Regions from separate parts of the Pseudomonas simiae genome, predicted to be linked through region 1. Evidence: riboswitches for the same ligand, from Rfam matches in the RefSeq annotation. Region 1 holds a riboswitch; each other region holds the start of a gene.

Region 1 (4,976 bases):
TTTGGCGTAAACTGCTGGCAAGCCTGTGAGGAGTTTCCATGACTGCCATAACCATTACCGACGCCGCCCACGATTACCTGGCTGACCTGCTGTCCAAGCAGAACACCCCGGGTATCGGCATCCGCGTCTTCATCACCCAACCCGGCACCCAATACGCCGAGACTTGCATTGCCTACTGCAAGCCTGGGGAAGAGAAACCTGAAGACACCGCCCTGGGGCTGAAAAGCTTCACCGCGTACATCGATGCCTTCAGCGAAGCCTTCCTCGACGACGCCGTGGTCGACTACGCCACCGACCGCATGGGCGGCCAGTTGACCATCAAGGCGCCAAACGCCAAGGTGCCGAACGTCAACGCCGACAGCCCGGTGAACGAGCGCATCAATTACTACCTGCAGACCGAGATCAACCCAGGCCTGGCCAGCCACGGCGGCCAGGTCAGCCTGATCGACGTGGTCGAAGACGGCATTGCGGTGTTGAAATTCGGCGGCGGCTGCCAAGGCTGTGGCCAGGCGGACGTGACCCTGCGTGAAGGCATCGAGCGCACCTTGCTGGAGCGTATTCCAGAGCTCAAGGGCGTGCGTGACGTGACCGACCACACGCAGAAAGAAAACGCCTACTACTGAATAAGGCGTTCACTGCGAGCAGAAAAAACGGCGCCCCGTGAGCGCCGTTTTTTTATGCCTGGGTTTCAGGGGCGGTAAAGATGAGCATGGCCCGCGCGATACAGCGACGACTCACTGAAGCTGTCACTTGCCAACACCCGGCCCACCACAATCAATGCCGTGCGCCGAAAGCCCTTGGCCGCCACCTTCTCGGTAATGTCACTCAACGTGCCCATCGCCCAATCCTGATCCGGCCAGGTTGCCCGGTGCACCACGGCAATCGGGCAATCCGCGCCGTAGTGCGGCAGCAGCTCAGCGACGATCTTCTCCAGGTGATTGACCCCCAGGTGAATCGCCATGGTGGTGCCATGCCGGGCCAGGCTGTCGAAATCCTCGCCGGCGGGCATGCGGGTTTTGTCGGCATAGCGGGTCAGGATCACGCTTTGGGCGATATCGGGCAGGGTCAGCTCGGTTTCCAGCAGGGCGGCGCAGGCGGCCACGGCGGTGACGCCGGGAATGATCTGGAAGGGAATGCCCAGCTCCCGCAGATGGCGGATCTGTTCGCCAATGGCGCCATACAGGCTCGGGTCACCGGAATGGACGCGGGCCACGTCCTGGCCGTTGTCGTGGGCGGTTTTGATCAGGTCAATGATCTGTTCCAAGTGCAATTCGGCGCTGTTGACCACCGTTAGCGCCGAATGGCCGTCCAATACCGCCGCCGGAACCAATGAGCCGGCATAGATGATTACCGGGCAACTGCGGATCAGCCGCTGGCCTTTGACGGTGATCAATTCCGGGTCGCCGGGGCCTGCGCCGATGAAGTAGACGGTCATGGTGGTTCCTGTCGAAAAAACGGGCGAGCATGAATGTTGTTCATGATCGGGGGCGGCAATTATCGGGATTTTAGCCGGCGCAGGCTAATGCAAAGGTGGCTTGGGCGGTTTTTTTGCGAGTGATCAACAGGCGGGCAGGGCTGCCTGCAAGGTGCTCGGCGAGTGCCAGCGCGGCGCTTTCGGCGATGCCATAACAGCCGGTGTGGGCAAAAGCGATGTCGGATTTGTGGCTCAGGCGGTGTTCAAACGCCGCCAGTTGCTCGGCGCTGAAACACTGCAGTGGCAGGTTCAGCCTCTGGGCCAGAGCCAGTAACCCCGGTTCATTCTGTTTGCGATCGATACTGGCCAGCGCGCTAATGCGGTGACGCTCGATACCGCCCTCGGCGAGGGCCGAATCGAACAGCGCCAGCAAGGTGTGAAGATCGCAACCCTGCTGGAAACCCAGGCCGATCACCAGGGTCATGCCGAGTATTGGTCGTCACGGTTGCGGCGGAACAGCCACGCGCTGATCAGGCCCAGTGCGAGCCAGAAAGCGACGTTGGTCAACTGTGAAGCGATCTTGAATTGTGCTTCCAGGGCTTGCGGTGCCAGCATCGAATGCACTTCGGGCTGTGGCGCGCCGATCACGTGGGGGACGGCGAGGATCGCCACGCCCAGCACTTTCAACAGCCAGTTACGACCAAATACGATCAAAGCGATGCCGGCAGCCGTAGAAGCCGCAGTGCCGATCCACCAGGTCTGGCGCAGCGCCAGGTCCGCGGCGGCGGTGCCCGGCAGCTCAGGCGGCAGGCCCATCGTCGGTGCCAGCACGAAGGTTGCGTAACCGGCCAAGCCCCACAGCAGGCCTTGGGCGGTGCGGGTTGGCGCGCGCAGTGTGTAGAGACCGGCCAGCATCAGCGCAAAACCGACCGCGACCACCAGATTACCGCCTGTGGTGGAGAGCACGCGCTGCCAGCCGTCTTCCGGCTCCCAGGCTTCGGCATCGTGGGTGTGGGCGGCAGCGCCTTCGGTGTGTTCGTGGGCCACTTCGGTGGCGGCCGGGGCCTTTTCAAAGGTTTCCGCCTGCAGAATCAGCGGGGCGACCCAGAAGCTTTGCAGCAAGGTCAGCAACAGGGCGGCCAGCAGGCCGGTGAAACCTGCAGTTTGCGCGATACGCTTGATCATGTCGGCAGGTCTCAGTGGCACGGGAACGCAGCGCTGTGGCGGGTATCGTGGGCAGCGTTGTGCACGGCCTCGATGTGCGAGAAACCGGCAAAGTACACCAGGCACGCACCAAGGATCGACGCGCCGATGGCGGCGGTCAGGCGTTGGCTCAGGGTGGCGGTGCTGCTGGCGGAGTGCGAGGTGCTGCTGACGATCGACATGGCGCGTCCCTTTCAGGTGTCTGGGTGAAACGAGCGCATGGAAACCCCGCGAGCCAGGCACGCAGGGTTTGAACAGCGCCCGCCCACCGCGGGTTTGTTATCTGAATTTTTCGGGCCGGTCTCCGGGCTTGCGAGGGGCAATGTGCCTAATAAGCATCGCCTTCCCATGCCGTCGAGGCACAGTGGATCTGACGCTTCACTCGCTTACCGTTGCGGGGGCAGCACCGGACTGGTCATATCGCTATGACGCACCGGTTTCCCGTTTCACCCTGTGAAGGGCACCCGAAACAAGATGTGTAGGAGAGCATGGGGGTGGGAGGGGAGTCAATTGGGGTGTGTACATATCCCTTGTTGCGATGATGGCTGAAATGGGTTCCGCTCCTACAGCGAACCGCCTTTGCTCTACACCACTCAAGCCGGCTGTCAGGCCGCTGTGCTTTTGCTTTTGATCTTGATCTTGATCCTAAGCGCCCCGTCAAACACGCTGGCCGGAATTCGACAGGGATTTGGGGGGTAAACCGGCAGGGATGCCGGTTTAGCCGCCCCGCGCCATGGATGGCGCGTGGCGGTGGCCCCCCAAATCCCTGTCGGATTACGGGCACACCGAGCGTGAGCGAGGTGCCGAGTGTTGGGGCAAGAGCCCTTTGGTTACTTTGGGGCTCTTTTCCAAAGTGACCCGCCGTAAGGGCGGAACCCATAGCAGCCATCACCGCAGAAACGGATATGTACACTAACCCAACCAATCCAACCCCATCATTGACCATCCCCCAAGCACTGCGTAGCCTTACACCCTTCGAGGTTCTTCGGCCCAGGCCGAAGCTAAGAAGGGAACGCGGTCCAAGCCGCGGCTGCCCCCGCAACTGTAAAGGGTTCAGCTGACTGCCACGCCACTGCCGACAAGGCGGGAAGGCGCAGCCAGCGCCGGTCGCAAGACCCGCAAGCCCCAAGCCAGGAGACCTGCCTCGCAACCGATTTTCTACTTCAACCGGGCGGGGTGATCCGGTGACGAAATCCGCTGCTGCGCGCCGTCGCAGGGCCTATCGTCCCGTATGCCCGCCCCCAAGGGCATCCGATGAAAACACTGGCCAAACTCCCCGTCACCATCGTCACCGGCTTCCTCGGCTCGGGCAAGACTACCTTGCTGCGCCACATGCTCGATAACGCCCAGGGCCGTCGCATCGCCGTGATCGTCAACGAATTCGGCGAACTGGGTATCGACGGTGAAATCCTCAAGCAGTGCTCCATCGGCTGCACCGAAGAAGAAGCCAACGGCCGCGTCTACGAGTTGGCCAATGGCTGCCTGTGCTGCACCGTGCAGGAAGAGTTCTTTCCAGTGATGCGCGAGTTGGTGGCCCGTCGCGGCGACCTCGACCATATCCTCATCGAAACCTCCGGCCTGGCCCTGCCAAAACCGTTGGTACAAGCCTTTCAGTGGCCGGAAATCCGCAGCGCCTGCACCGTCGACGCTGTGATCACCGTGGTCGACAGTCCGGCCGTGGCCGCCGGCACCTTCGCCGCTTTCCCGGACCAGGTGGATGCCCAGCGCAAGCTCGACCCGAACCTGGACCACGAGTCGCCGCTGCATGAGCTGTTCGCCGACCAACTGGCCAGCGCCGACCTGGTGATCCTCAACAAGAGCGACCTGATCAGCCCTGAAGACCTGGCCCGTGTGCGCCTGGAAGTCGCGGAAGAACTGCCGCCCGCGGTGAAGATCATTGAAGCCAGCAGCGGTCGTTTGCCGTTGGACGTGCTGATCGGCCTGGGTGCCGGCTCCGAAGAGCATATCGACGGTCGCCACAGTCATCACGACCATCACCATGACGGTGAAGACGATCATGACCATGATCACGACGCCTTCGACTCCATCTCCATCGACCTGCCGCAGGCCGATGAAGCGCTGCTGCTCGACGCCCTGACCCAGTTGGTGGTGCAACACGGCATCCTGCGCGTCAAAGGCTTCGCTGCGATTCCGAACAAGCCGATGCGCCTGCTGATCCAAGGGGTGGGTACGCGTTTCGACAAGCACTTCGACCGTGCCTGGGGCCCGGACGAAGCACGCATCACACGCTTGGTGCTGATCGGTCAGGACCTCGACGCGGCGGGCCTTGAAGCGCAACTGCGCGCAGCCCTCAGCGTTTAACCCATGCACCTGCTCAGGACCCAGCCCGGTGGTTTCG
Region 2 (4,976 bases), 1.8 Mb from region 1:
CCGCTCTCCGACGAAGACAAATTGCGTGCCTTGCAACTGCGTGCTTCCCGTCGTGGCCTGCACCTCACCGATGAAGTGGGGCATTTTATTCTCACTCGCGGTACACGCAGCATGAGCGCATTGTTCGATTTGCTCGAACAGCTCGACCAGGCCTCCTTGCAGGCCCAGCGCAAGCTGACCATTCCCTTCTTGAAAGAAACCCTCGGCTGGTAGACAGCCCTTTGTTTTTGCCGCGTTCGGCAAATTCCAGGCGCCAGAAAACCTGCGCTTGAGCCGATGTGGCTACGCAAAAGGCAGGTACGGGGTGTTAAGGGCTTAGATGTCATGGTCCAAACAAGAAGTCACATAGATCACGATTGAATTTGCAAATCGATGTGATAGAGGGCATAGTCTCGTCTTCTTTACATATCAGCCACGGTCGTGCCCATGCTAAATCGCTTCGCACCCCTCGTGCCCCTCGCACTCGTTACCCTGTTGTTTGGTTGCGCCTCCCACCCTCAACAGGTGGCAGAACAGCAAAAACCACAGGTTCAAAATCAGGCAAAATTCGTTGCTGCACAGTCTGCTTCTGTTTATGAAGAAGAGCTGGCAACTGAAAAAGAGCTGACCAACTTCTCCGGTAGCAAGCCTTACCAGCTTCCCGTTCTGGCCGACAGCATCCTCGAACGCGGCATGTCCCTGATCGGTACCCGTTACCGTTTCGGCGGCACTTCTGAAGCCGGCTTCGACTGCAGCGGTTTCATCGGCTATCTGTTTCGTGAAGAAGCGGGCATGAACCTGCCGCGCTCCACCCGCGAAATGATCAACGTGGATGCACCGTTGGTCGCGCGCAACAACCTCAAGCCCGGTGATCTGCTTTTCTTCAGTACGGCAGGGCGTGGTCGTGTGAGTCATGCCGGTATCTACTTGGGCGACAACCAGTTTATTCACTCCAGCAGCCGTCGCAGTGGCGGTGTTCGAGTCGACAACCTGGGCGACAGCTACTGGAGCAAAACCTTCATCGAAGCCAAGCGCGCACTCGCCATGGCCCCGACGACAGTTACCGCTAGCAAGTAAACTTAAAGTGATACTTGAAGTTTGACGTGTAAGCGCTAGAATCCCTGGACATTGTTGTAATCTGTTCGCGCGAGCTTTGCTTGCGCGTTCTGGTTTTCAGCGTTCGGCAGCGAAAGCCGCATCCAGACCAGGATTGTTCTGCCCATGTCGACCTCGGCCCGCCTGATCCTCATTCTTTGCGCCGCGCTGCTCAGCGCCTGCGCAAGTCGTCCACCGCCGCCCGCTCCCGTAGCGGTGAAGCCCAAGCCGGTGTTCAACTATTCCAGCCAGAATTTCTCGCCTGCGGCCGAAGACGTCCTCTTCCGTGCCCTGGGCCTGGTCGGCACGCCTTATCGGTGGGGCGGCAACACACCGGACTCCGGGTTTGATTGCAGTGGCCTGATCGGTTTTGTCTTCCGCGACGCTGCCGGCATCTCCCTGCCGCGTACCACTCGCGAATTGATCGTGATGCGTGCGCAAGATGTCAGCGAGCAGAATCTGCAGACGGGCGACCTGTTGTTCTTTGCCACGGGCGGCGGTTCACAGGTCAGCCACGCCGGGATCTACGTCGGTGAAGGCCGTTTTGTGCATGCACCGCAAACCGGTGGTACGGTGAAGTTGGACACCTTGTCCAAGGCGTATTGGCAGAATGCCTACCTGAGCGCCAAGCGCGTGTTGCCAGGCAATCTGGCGCGTAATCCTTAGAAAGCAGCGGCAGGTTTCACGCGTGAAGCTGCAAGCGGTGCGATGCCTGCTTGCGGCGATCAGCTTGAAGCTTGCAGCTCGCCCCTCAAACTACTACCCTTCGCCGCTTGTTCCAGGTGCTCTGTGACCCATGGGTCGACGGAGTGAAACAGGGAAGCCGGTGAGTGAGCGCACTTGTACACAGTGACGCCGCGATCCCGGCGCTGCCCCCGCAACGGTAAATGAGTCAAGACGCTGCCTTTTGCCACTGTATCGCTCGCGATATGGGAAGGCGCAGCGTCGGTCTGCGCTTCTATAAGACGTGCGCCACTCATGAGCCCGGAGACCGGCCTGCAACATCCAACAGCATCACGGTGGGCGATGCTTGGCTGTCTGTTTTTTCTTTTTCCTGCCCGCCGTTTTTGTCCAGCCCCAACGGAGAGCTGCCATGACCGATTCCCCCGACCGCGACGAACGCCACCTGGCGCGCATGCTGCGCAAAAAAGCCGTGATCGATGAACGCATCGCCAACTCCCCGAACGAGTGCGGCCTGTTGCTGGTGCTGACCGGCAACGGCAAAGGCAAGAGCAGCTCCGCGTTCGGCATGCTGGCCCGGGCCATGGGGCACGGCATGCAGTGCGGTGTGGTGCAGTTCATCAAGGGGCGCAACAGTACCGGTGAGGAATTGTTCTTCCGCCGTTTCCCCGAGCAAGTGCGCTTTCATGTCATGGGCGAAGGCTTCACCTGGGAAACCCAGGACCGCCAGGGTGACATCGCCGCCGCCGAAGCCGCCTGGGCGGTTTCCCGCGAGTTGCTGCAGGACCCGTCTATCGGTCTTGTCGTACTCGACGAACTGAACATCGCCCTCAAGCACGGCTATCTCGACCTGGACCAGGTGCTCAGCGACCTGCAAGCCCGCCCGCCGATGCAACACGTGGTGGTCACCGGCCGCGGTGCCAAGCCTGAACTGATCGAAATGGGCGACACCGTCACCGAAATGGGCATGCTCAAACACGCGTTCCAAGCCGGTATCAAGGCACAGAAGGGCGTCGAACTTTGAATCAGCCCCGTCATTGCCCGGCCGTCTTGATTGCCGCACCGGCGTCCGGCCAGGGCAAAACCACCGTCACCGCCGCGCTTGCCCGATTGCACCGCAACCTGGGGCGCAGGGTACGCGTGTTCAAATGCGGCCCGGACTTCCTCGATCCGATGATCCACGAACGCGCCAGCGGTGCGCCGGTGTATCAATTGGACATGTGGATGGTGGGCGAGCAGGAAAGTCGTCGCTTGCTATGGGAAGCGGCGGGGGAGGCGGACCTGATCCTGATCGAAGGCGTGATGGGCCTGTTCGATGGCACACCGTCCAGCGCCGACCTGGCGCGACACTTCGGCGTGCCTGTCTTGGGCGTGATTGACGGTACGGCGATGGCCCAGACCTTCGGCGCGTTGGCCCTGGGCCTGGCACGTTATCAGCCGGATCTGCCGTTTGCCGGGGTGCTGGCCAATCGCGTTGGCACCTTGCGTCACGCACAATTGCTCGAAGGCAGCCTCACCGAAGGCCTGCGCTGGTACGGCGCGTTATCCCGCGAGACCGGTATCGAACTGCCTAGCCGTCACTTAGGCCTGGTACAGGCGAGCGAACTGAACGACCTCGATGTGCGTCTCGATGCAGCCGCCCAAGCGCTGGGCAGCAGTTGCGAAGTGGCTTTGCCGCCGCCAGTGACCTTTGCCGCACCGGAAGTGATCGAAACCCAGCCACTGCTCAACGGTGTGCGCATCGCCGTGGCCCGCGACGAAGCCTTCGCGTTTACCTATGGCGCCAGCCTCGACCTGCTGCGGGCAATGGGCGCTGAACTGGAGTTTTTCTCGCCGATCCACGATCGCAAATTGCCTGACGTCGACAGCCTCTATCTGCCCGGTGGTTATCCGGAATTGCACCACCAGGCGCTGGCGGAAAACACCTCGATGCTTGACGCCATCCGCGCTCATCATGCCGCCGGCAAACCGCTGCTCGCCGAATGCGGCGGCATGCTCTACCTGCTGGACTCGCTGACCGACGTCGAGGGTGTTCGCGCCGAACTGGTGGGCCTGCTGCAAGGCGATGCGGTGATGCAGAAGAAACTCGCGGCCTTGGCGCTGCAAAATGTCGAATTGCCCGAAGGCACGCTGCGCGGCCATACCTATCACCACTCCCTGACCACCACCGAATGGCAGCCGATTGCCCGTGGCCTTAGCCCCAATGGCGGACGCGGTGCCGAGGCGGTTTATCGGCAGGGGCGGATGACGGCTTCCTACGTACACTTTTACTTCCCCTCGAATCCCCAGGCGGTGGCCGCATTGTTCGCGCCCGATCCTGTAGGCGCCGGCTTGCCGGCGATGAGGCCATGACCGACAACGCCTTCCCCGAGGCCGACCGCCAGGCGGTCTACCGCGCCATCGCTGAACGTCGCGACATGCGCCACTTCAGCGGCGGCACTATCGCCCCGGAATTGCTCTATCGTCTGCTCCAGGCCGCGCACCAGGCACCCAGTGTCGGCCTGATGCAGCCCTGGCGTTTTATCCGCATCAGCGACCGTCCGTTGCGTGGGCAGATTCAACAACTGGTGGAAGAAGAACGCATACGCACCGCCGAAGCCCTGGGTGAACGCTCCGATGAGTTCATGAAGCTCAAGGTCGAAGGCATTCACGACTGCGCCGAAGTGCTGGTGGCGGCGTTGATGGATGACCGTGAGCGGCACATTTTTGGGCGGCGCACGTTGCCTGAAATGGACATGGCGTCACTGTCCTGTGCTATTCAGAATCTTTGGCTGGCGGCCCGTGTCGAAGGGCTGGGCATGGGCTGGGTCTCGCTGTTCGAGCCCCAGGCCCTGGCTGATCTGCTGGGTTTGCCACCCGGCGCGAAACCTTTGGCCGTGCTGTGCCTGGGGCCGGTGGCCGAGTTCTACCCGGCCCCGATGTTGCAACTCGAAGGCTGGACCGAGCCTCGGCCGCTGAGTGACATGTTGTATGAGAATGGGTGGGGAGTGAGTCAATGAGTGTGGCCTTGCTGTGTGTCGCTGCAGTCGCGCTGGATGCGCTGCTGGGCGAACCCAGACGCTGGCATCCGCTGGTGGCGTTCGGCAATTTCGCCGGGCGTATCGAGCAACGTTTCAATACCGGTGGTCGCGGCTGGCGCAGTCATGGCGTGACCGCGTGGGTTATCGCCGTGGTGCCGCTGACTCTGCTGGCTACGGCTTTATCCTGGGCGCCGTACATCG
Region 3 (4,976 bases), 1.5 Mb from region 1:
ACAGTACATCGGCTGCAATCAAGAACAACGCGCCGCCCAACGCACTGGCCGGCAGCAAGCGCGAGTGCCCGGTGCCGAGCAGCAGGCGCACGGCGTGGGGGATTACCAATCCGACAAAGCCGATGGAGCCAACAATCGACACCATCACCGCCGTCACCAGGGCCGCGCAGCCCACCAGCACAAATTGCACCCGGCGCACCGGAATGCCGAGGGACGCTGCCGAGTCGCTGCCGAAGGTAAACGCATCCAACGCACGGCGGTGCCACAGGCACACCGCCAAGCCTGCAACGGCCACCGGCACCGCTAACCACACCGAGGGCCAGCGCACACCACTGAGGTTGCCGAGCAGCCAGAACAGGATGCCGCGCGCCTGTTCGGAACTGGCGGATTTGGTGATCAGGAAGGCGGTGAGCGCATTGAACAACTGCGAGCCGGCAATGCCCGCCAGGATGATCTGGCCGGTGCCGCTGGCCGAACCGCTGGCGCGCGCGAGCAGGATCACCAGCGCAAACGCCGCCATGGCGCCAACAAACGCGCCCGCCGACAACGAAATCAACCCGCCGCCCACGCCGATCAACGCCACCAGCACCGCGCCAGTCGAAGCGCCGGCACTGATGCCCAGCAGGTAGGGATCGGCCAGTGGGTTGCGCAACAGCGATTGCAGGATCACCCCGCACGTCGCCAGCCCGGCGCCACACGCAGCGGCGACCAGGGCGCGGGTGAGGCGGTAGTTCCACACCACGCCTTCGTCGATGGGGTCAAGCACGTAGCTGGCCGCCCACAGTTTGTTGGCGAGCACCTGGAGCACGACTTGCGGCGAGATGGCGGTTTCGCCGATCGCCACCCCCGCGAGTAGGGCGGCTAATAGCAGGGCCAGGGCGAGTAGGGTGCGCGTCATTTGGGCAGGTCGTAGCCGTCGATGGCCGTGGCCAGTTGCTCAAGCCCGTCGAACGTGCGGATGCTGGCCTGCAGCGCCAGGGCATCGAGGATGATGATGCGGTTGTTTTTCACCGCGTCCATGTTGCGAGTCACGGGATCGCTGCGCAGGAAGGCCAGTTTCTTTTCATGGTCGTCGGCGGGGTAGCGGCGGCGGTCCATGCGTGCGATCACCAGAAAGGTCGGGTTGGCCTTGGCGAGGGTTTCCCAGCCGACGGCGGGCCATTCTTCATCGGATTGCACCACGTTGTGCAGACCGAGGGTTTCCAGCATGAACTCTGGAATGCCCTTGTGGCCGGCCACGTAAGGATCGCTAGCCATCTCGGAACTGGAGAACCACACCAAGGCACTGGCTTGCTTGAGGCCTTTGCTTTGCACGGTGGCAACAGATTTGGCCAAGCGTACCTTGAGGTCGTCGTTCAACTGTTGGCCGCGCGCCTGTACGTCGAAGATCTCGGCGAGTTGGCCGATGCTTTTATAGATCGTTTCGATACGGAACGGCTCCAGCCGTGTGCCGTCGGCGCCTACCAGGTTGTCCTTGCCTTCGCAGTCGGAGGGCAGCAGGTAAGTGGGGATCTTCAGTTCATGGAATTGCTCGCGGGTGCCGACCACGCCCTGGGGCCCGACCACCCACTCCAGCTCGGCGGCCACCAGCTGCGGGCGCTTGGCGATCACGGCTTCAAAGCTCGGCTCATTGTTGGCTAGCCGCTCGATGCCGTCGTTCTGCACCTTGTACTGCGGCAGTACGCTGTTGAACCACAGTGAGGTGCCGACCACTTTGTCGCCCACGCCCAATGCGTAGAGCATCTCGGTGGCCGCCTGGCCGATGGTCACGCTGCGGGCGGGGGCTTGCTGGAAGGTCAGGCGACTACCGCAGTTTTCCACGGTCAGCGGGTAGTGGGTGGGCGCGGCTTGGGCGAGGGCACAGAAGCCCAGGCCGGTGAGCAGGGCGGTAACGCGTGGCAGCATGGGGCAATCTCCGAATGAACCGTACGTGCCATTCGGAAATACACCCTTAAGCGCTGCACTAGAAAAACAGGCAAGAATGTCCTTCCCGGACACCCCGCCGGTTGGTAATTGAGCTTGGGCCGGCAGGTCTCCTGACTGATGCGTCGTCGCCAGGCTCCGGCCTTCCCGGACAAGGTCCAGTGGCATCAGGGAGCAGGCTCAGCACCTACAGTTGCGGGGGCAGTTCCGATTGGCGAGGGTGTACCGCGCTTCGGATTCCCTATTAGTCCCGTTTGGGAACCGGCGCGGTATGGTAGTTGATTAGGGCGGGGCGATATAGCCCGAGGCACGCCCGGTCAGAGACGAATGTCTTCAGGCCCCTGTATCAGCGCTTCAATCCGCGTGCCGGTGGCGCGTTCTTCGTTGCTGAAGCCGTCGTAGTCGGCCAGGTTGGCAAAACGCAGGCCGGTGAGGCGTTCTATCTGGATTACGCTGCGCTGGTAGGTCCTGAGCTGGCCGAACACCAGGTCGAGCTGGCCCAGCTCGCGGCTCTGGTCGATCATGTAGGCGCTGGCCGAAGGCTTGCCGTCATCGCTGAGGTAGGCGACCACTTTCCAGAACGCCTTGGGGATCTGGACGCCCCGGTACACCCGGTCGTCGTCGGCGAACACCGGGCCGGTGAACACGGTGGCTCGGGCTTTCCAGCGCTGGGTGTTGTCGAGGATGTAGTCTTCGAGCTCCAGCCACGTTTTCTGGTTGAACCCGCTCATCTGCGGTGAACAGTTGGTGAAGTGGAAGGTGTCGAAGTTGGCGGTTTGCGCCGCGTCGCCCCAGTTCGGGTCTTGTCGGCGCACCAGGTGGCCGCGATCCAGGCCGTTGCTGGCATACAGTGCTTCGCCCACCTGCGCATCAATGGGCAGGCGTCCGTCGTAGGCCCAGGTGTCGTTGCTGCGAATGATGTCCACATGCTGCCCGCCATCGATGTTGACGCCCACATACAGCGCGAGCCGCTTCGAGCGTGACATCGTTATCGAGAAGTGCGTGTAGTCCAGGCGCTTCTGGACATCGCCGGCCAAGGTCTCTTCAACCGTAGGCCAGGGCACCCCGAAGCTGCCGAGAAAGTCCTCAGCGTAGCCGCGTCGGTCCTTCAAGTCGTTGGCCGAGGTGACGCGGGGCGTCGCGGCTCGTGCCTCCAGCAATGTGGGGCTCGGTGCGATCAATGGGCGCAGGTCAGCGAGCCTGGGGCGGTATGAAAGGTCGATTTTGGCTTTACGTGCGGGCATCGGTCAGTCCTCCTTGGATAAACACGACTGCAACATAGGTTAATGACAATTGATGACACGCGATAACCCCTGGAGGCTATCCTGAATCGATGACCCGGACGTTGTTACCTGCCAAATGGAGCCAGCCAATGTGTGTTCGCCAGCCGAATCGTAATCCGATTTTCTGCCTGATCCCGCCCTATATGCTCGACCAGATCGCGCGCAACGGGGACAAAGCGCAACGGGAGGTCGCGTTGCGCACCCGCGCCAAGGACACAACGTTCCGCTCGCTACGGATGGTCGCCGTGCCTGCCAAAGGGCCGGCGCATATGGCCCTGGCCATGGGGGCCGATAAACGCCGCTCGATCTACAGCGCCGAGGGCGCCGACAGCCTGCCGGGCACGCTGGTGCGTGGCGAGGGGCAGCCCGCCAGTGGTGATGCGGCGGTGGACGAGGCCTATGATGGCTTGGGCGCCACCTTCGATTTTTTCGACGAGGTCTTCGATCGCAACTCCATCGACGATGCCGGGATGGCGCTGGACGCCACTGTGCACTTTGGCCAGAACTACAACAATGCGTTCTGGAACTCGACCCAGATGGTGTTCGGGGATGGAGACGGGCAGTTGTTCAACCGCTTTACGGTGGCCCTCGACGTGATTGGCCATGAGTTGGCCCACGGCGTCACCGAGGACGAGGCCAAACTGATGTATTTCAACCAGTCCGGGGCGTTGAATGAATCGCTGTCGGACGTGTTCGGTTCGCTGATCAAGCAGTATGCGTTGAAGCAACGTGCGGAAGACGCCGATTGGTTGATCGGCAAAGGGCTGTTCACCCAAAAGATCAAAGGCACCGCCCTGCGCTCGATGAAAGCCCCCGGCACGGCGTTTGACGACAAACTGCTGGGCAAGGACCCCCAGCCCGGGCACATGGATGATTTTGTGCAGACCTACGAGGACAATGGCGGGGTGCATATCAACTCCGGCATTCCCAACCATGCGTTCTACCAGGTGGCGACCATACTGGGCGGGTTCGCCTGGGAGCGCGCCGGGCGCATCTGGTATGACGCGCTGCGTGATGCGCGGCTGCGGCCCAACTCGGGTTTCCTGCGCTTTGCGCGCATTACTTACGATATTGCAGGCCGACTCTACGGCGCTAACAAGGACGAACAGAAAGCGGTCAAGGACGGTTGGAAGGCGGTCGGCATTGCTGTCTGACGAGAGGAACGGCCATGCAAATTTCAATCAAGGAAAACGGCGGGCCCGGTTTTTTTCCGGGCCTGGCCAAGCCACAGACGGTGGAACTGGACACGCTGCCGGAGCAGGAACAACAGGAGCTGCGGCAGCTTGTCGAGGCTTGCGACTTCTTTCAACTGCCGCCCAGCAATGCGCCTGCCCCCGGTAATCCGGGCCAAGTGCATTACACCGTGACGGTAAAGGACGACGAGCGCGAGCACACCGTTTGCGTGCTCGCGCCGGTGAAGTCGCAGGCGCTGGATGGGCTGGTGCAGTGCGTGCGACGGCATATTCGCTGTTGAGGCCGCTTTAGGTCTAGCGGGACGGTTCGACAGGCCCCCTTGCCACCGATGTCGCTTGATTTACTTGCGATCCAGCCATACCGTCTGGGCGTTGCAGAATTCCCGCACGCCGAAGTGCGATAGCTCGCGTCCGAAACCACTCTTTTTCACGCCACCAAATGCCACCCGAGGGTCGGAGACGCTGAAGGCGTTGATGAAGATGCCGCCGGTTTCCAGCTGATTGGCGATGTCCCGTGCCTTCGCGGAGTCGGTGGTGAAGATGCTGGCCGTGAGGCCAAACTCGCTGTCATTCGCCA

What was found. A riboswitch is a leader RNA that binds a small molecule or an ion and turns the genes downstream of it on or off. The one in region 1 is predicted to bind cobalamin.
Region 2: linked by a shared signal. The riboswitch ahead of cobO (cob(I)yrinic acid a,c-diamide adenosyltransferase) and the one ahead of PF1751_RS11780 (CbtB domain-containing protein) in region 1 are both predicted to bind cobalamin.
Region 3: linked by a shared signal. The riboswitch ahead of PF1751_RS18755 (ABC transporter substrate-binding protein) and the one ahead of PF1751_RS11780 (CbtB domain-containing protein) in region 1 are both predicted to bind cobalamin.

What each region holds. Positions count from the first base shown of each region.
Region 1 is NZ_CP010896.1:2,608,117-2,613,092, forward strand. It holds gene nfuA (Fe-S biogenesis protein NfuA) at 39-623, shown strand; gene cobM (precorrin-4 C(11)-methyltransferase) at 689-1,435, opposite strand; gene PF1751_RS11770 (cobalamin biosynthesis protein) at 1,506-1,898, opposite strand; gene PF1751_RS11775 (CbtA family protein) at 1,895-2,599, opposite strand; gene PF1751_RS11780 (CbtB domain-containing protein) at 2,611-2,799, opposite strand; cobalamin riboswitch at 2,896-3,100, opposite strand; cobalamin riboswitch at 3,579-3,778, shown strand; gene cobW (cobalamin biosynthesis protein CobW) at 3,872-4,939, shown strand; gene cobN (cobaltochelatase subunit CobN) at 4,943-4,976, shown strand, end outside.
Region 2 is NZ_CP010896.1:4,427,932-4,432,907, reverse strand. It holds gene hda (DnaA regulatory inactivator Hda) at 1-213, shown strand, start outside; gene PF1751_RS20075 (C40 family peptidase) at 427-1,056, shown strand; gene PF1751_RS20070 (C40 family peptidase) at 1,201-1,740, shown strand; cobalamin riboswitch at 1,838-2,088, shown strand; gene cobO (cob(I)yrinic acid a,c-diamide adenosyltransferase) at 2,168-2,779, shown strand; gene PF1751_RS20060 (cobyrinic acid a,c-diamide synthase CobB) at 2,776-4,107, shown strand; gene bluB (5,6-dimethylbenzimidazole synthase) at 4,104-4,754, shown strand; gene cbiB (adenosylcobinamide-phosphate synthase CbiB) at 4,751-4,976, shown strand, end outside.
Region 3 is NZ_CP010896.1:4,137,606-4,142,581, reverse strand. It holds gene PF1751_RS18760 (FecCD family ABC transporter permease) at 1-898, opposite strand, end outside; gene PF1751_RS18755 (ABC transporter substrate-binding protein) at 895-1,905, opposite strand; cobalamin riboswitch at 2,010-2,204, opposite strand; gene PF1751_RS18750 (DNA/RNA non-specific endonuclease) at 2,241-3,167, opposite strand; gene PF1751_RS18745 (M4 family metallopeptidase) at 3,296-4,360, shown strand; gene PF1751_RS18740 (protealysin inhibitor emfourin) at 4,375-4,680, shown strand; gene PF1751_RS18735 (aldehyde dehydrogenase family protein) at 4,741-4,976, opposite strand, start outside.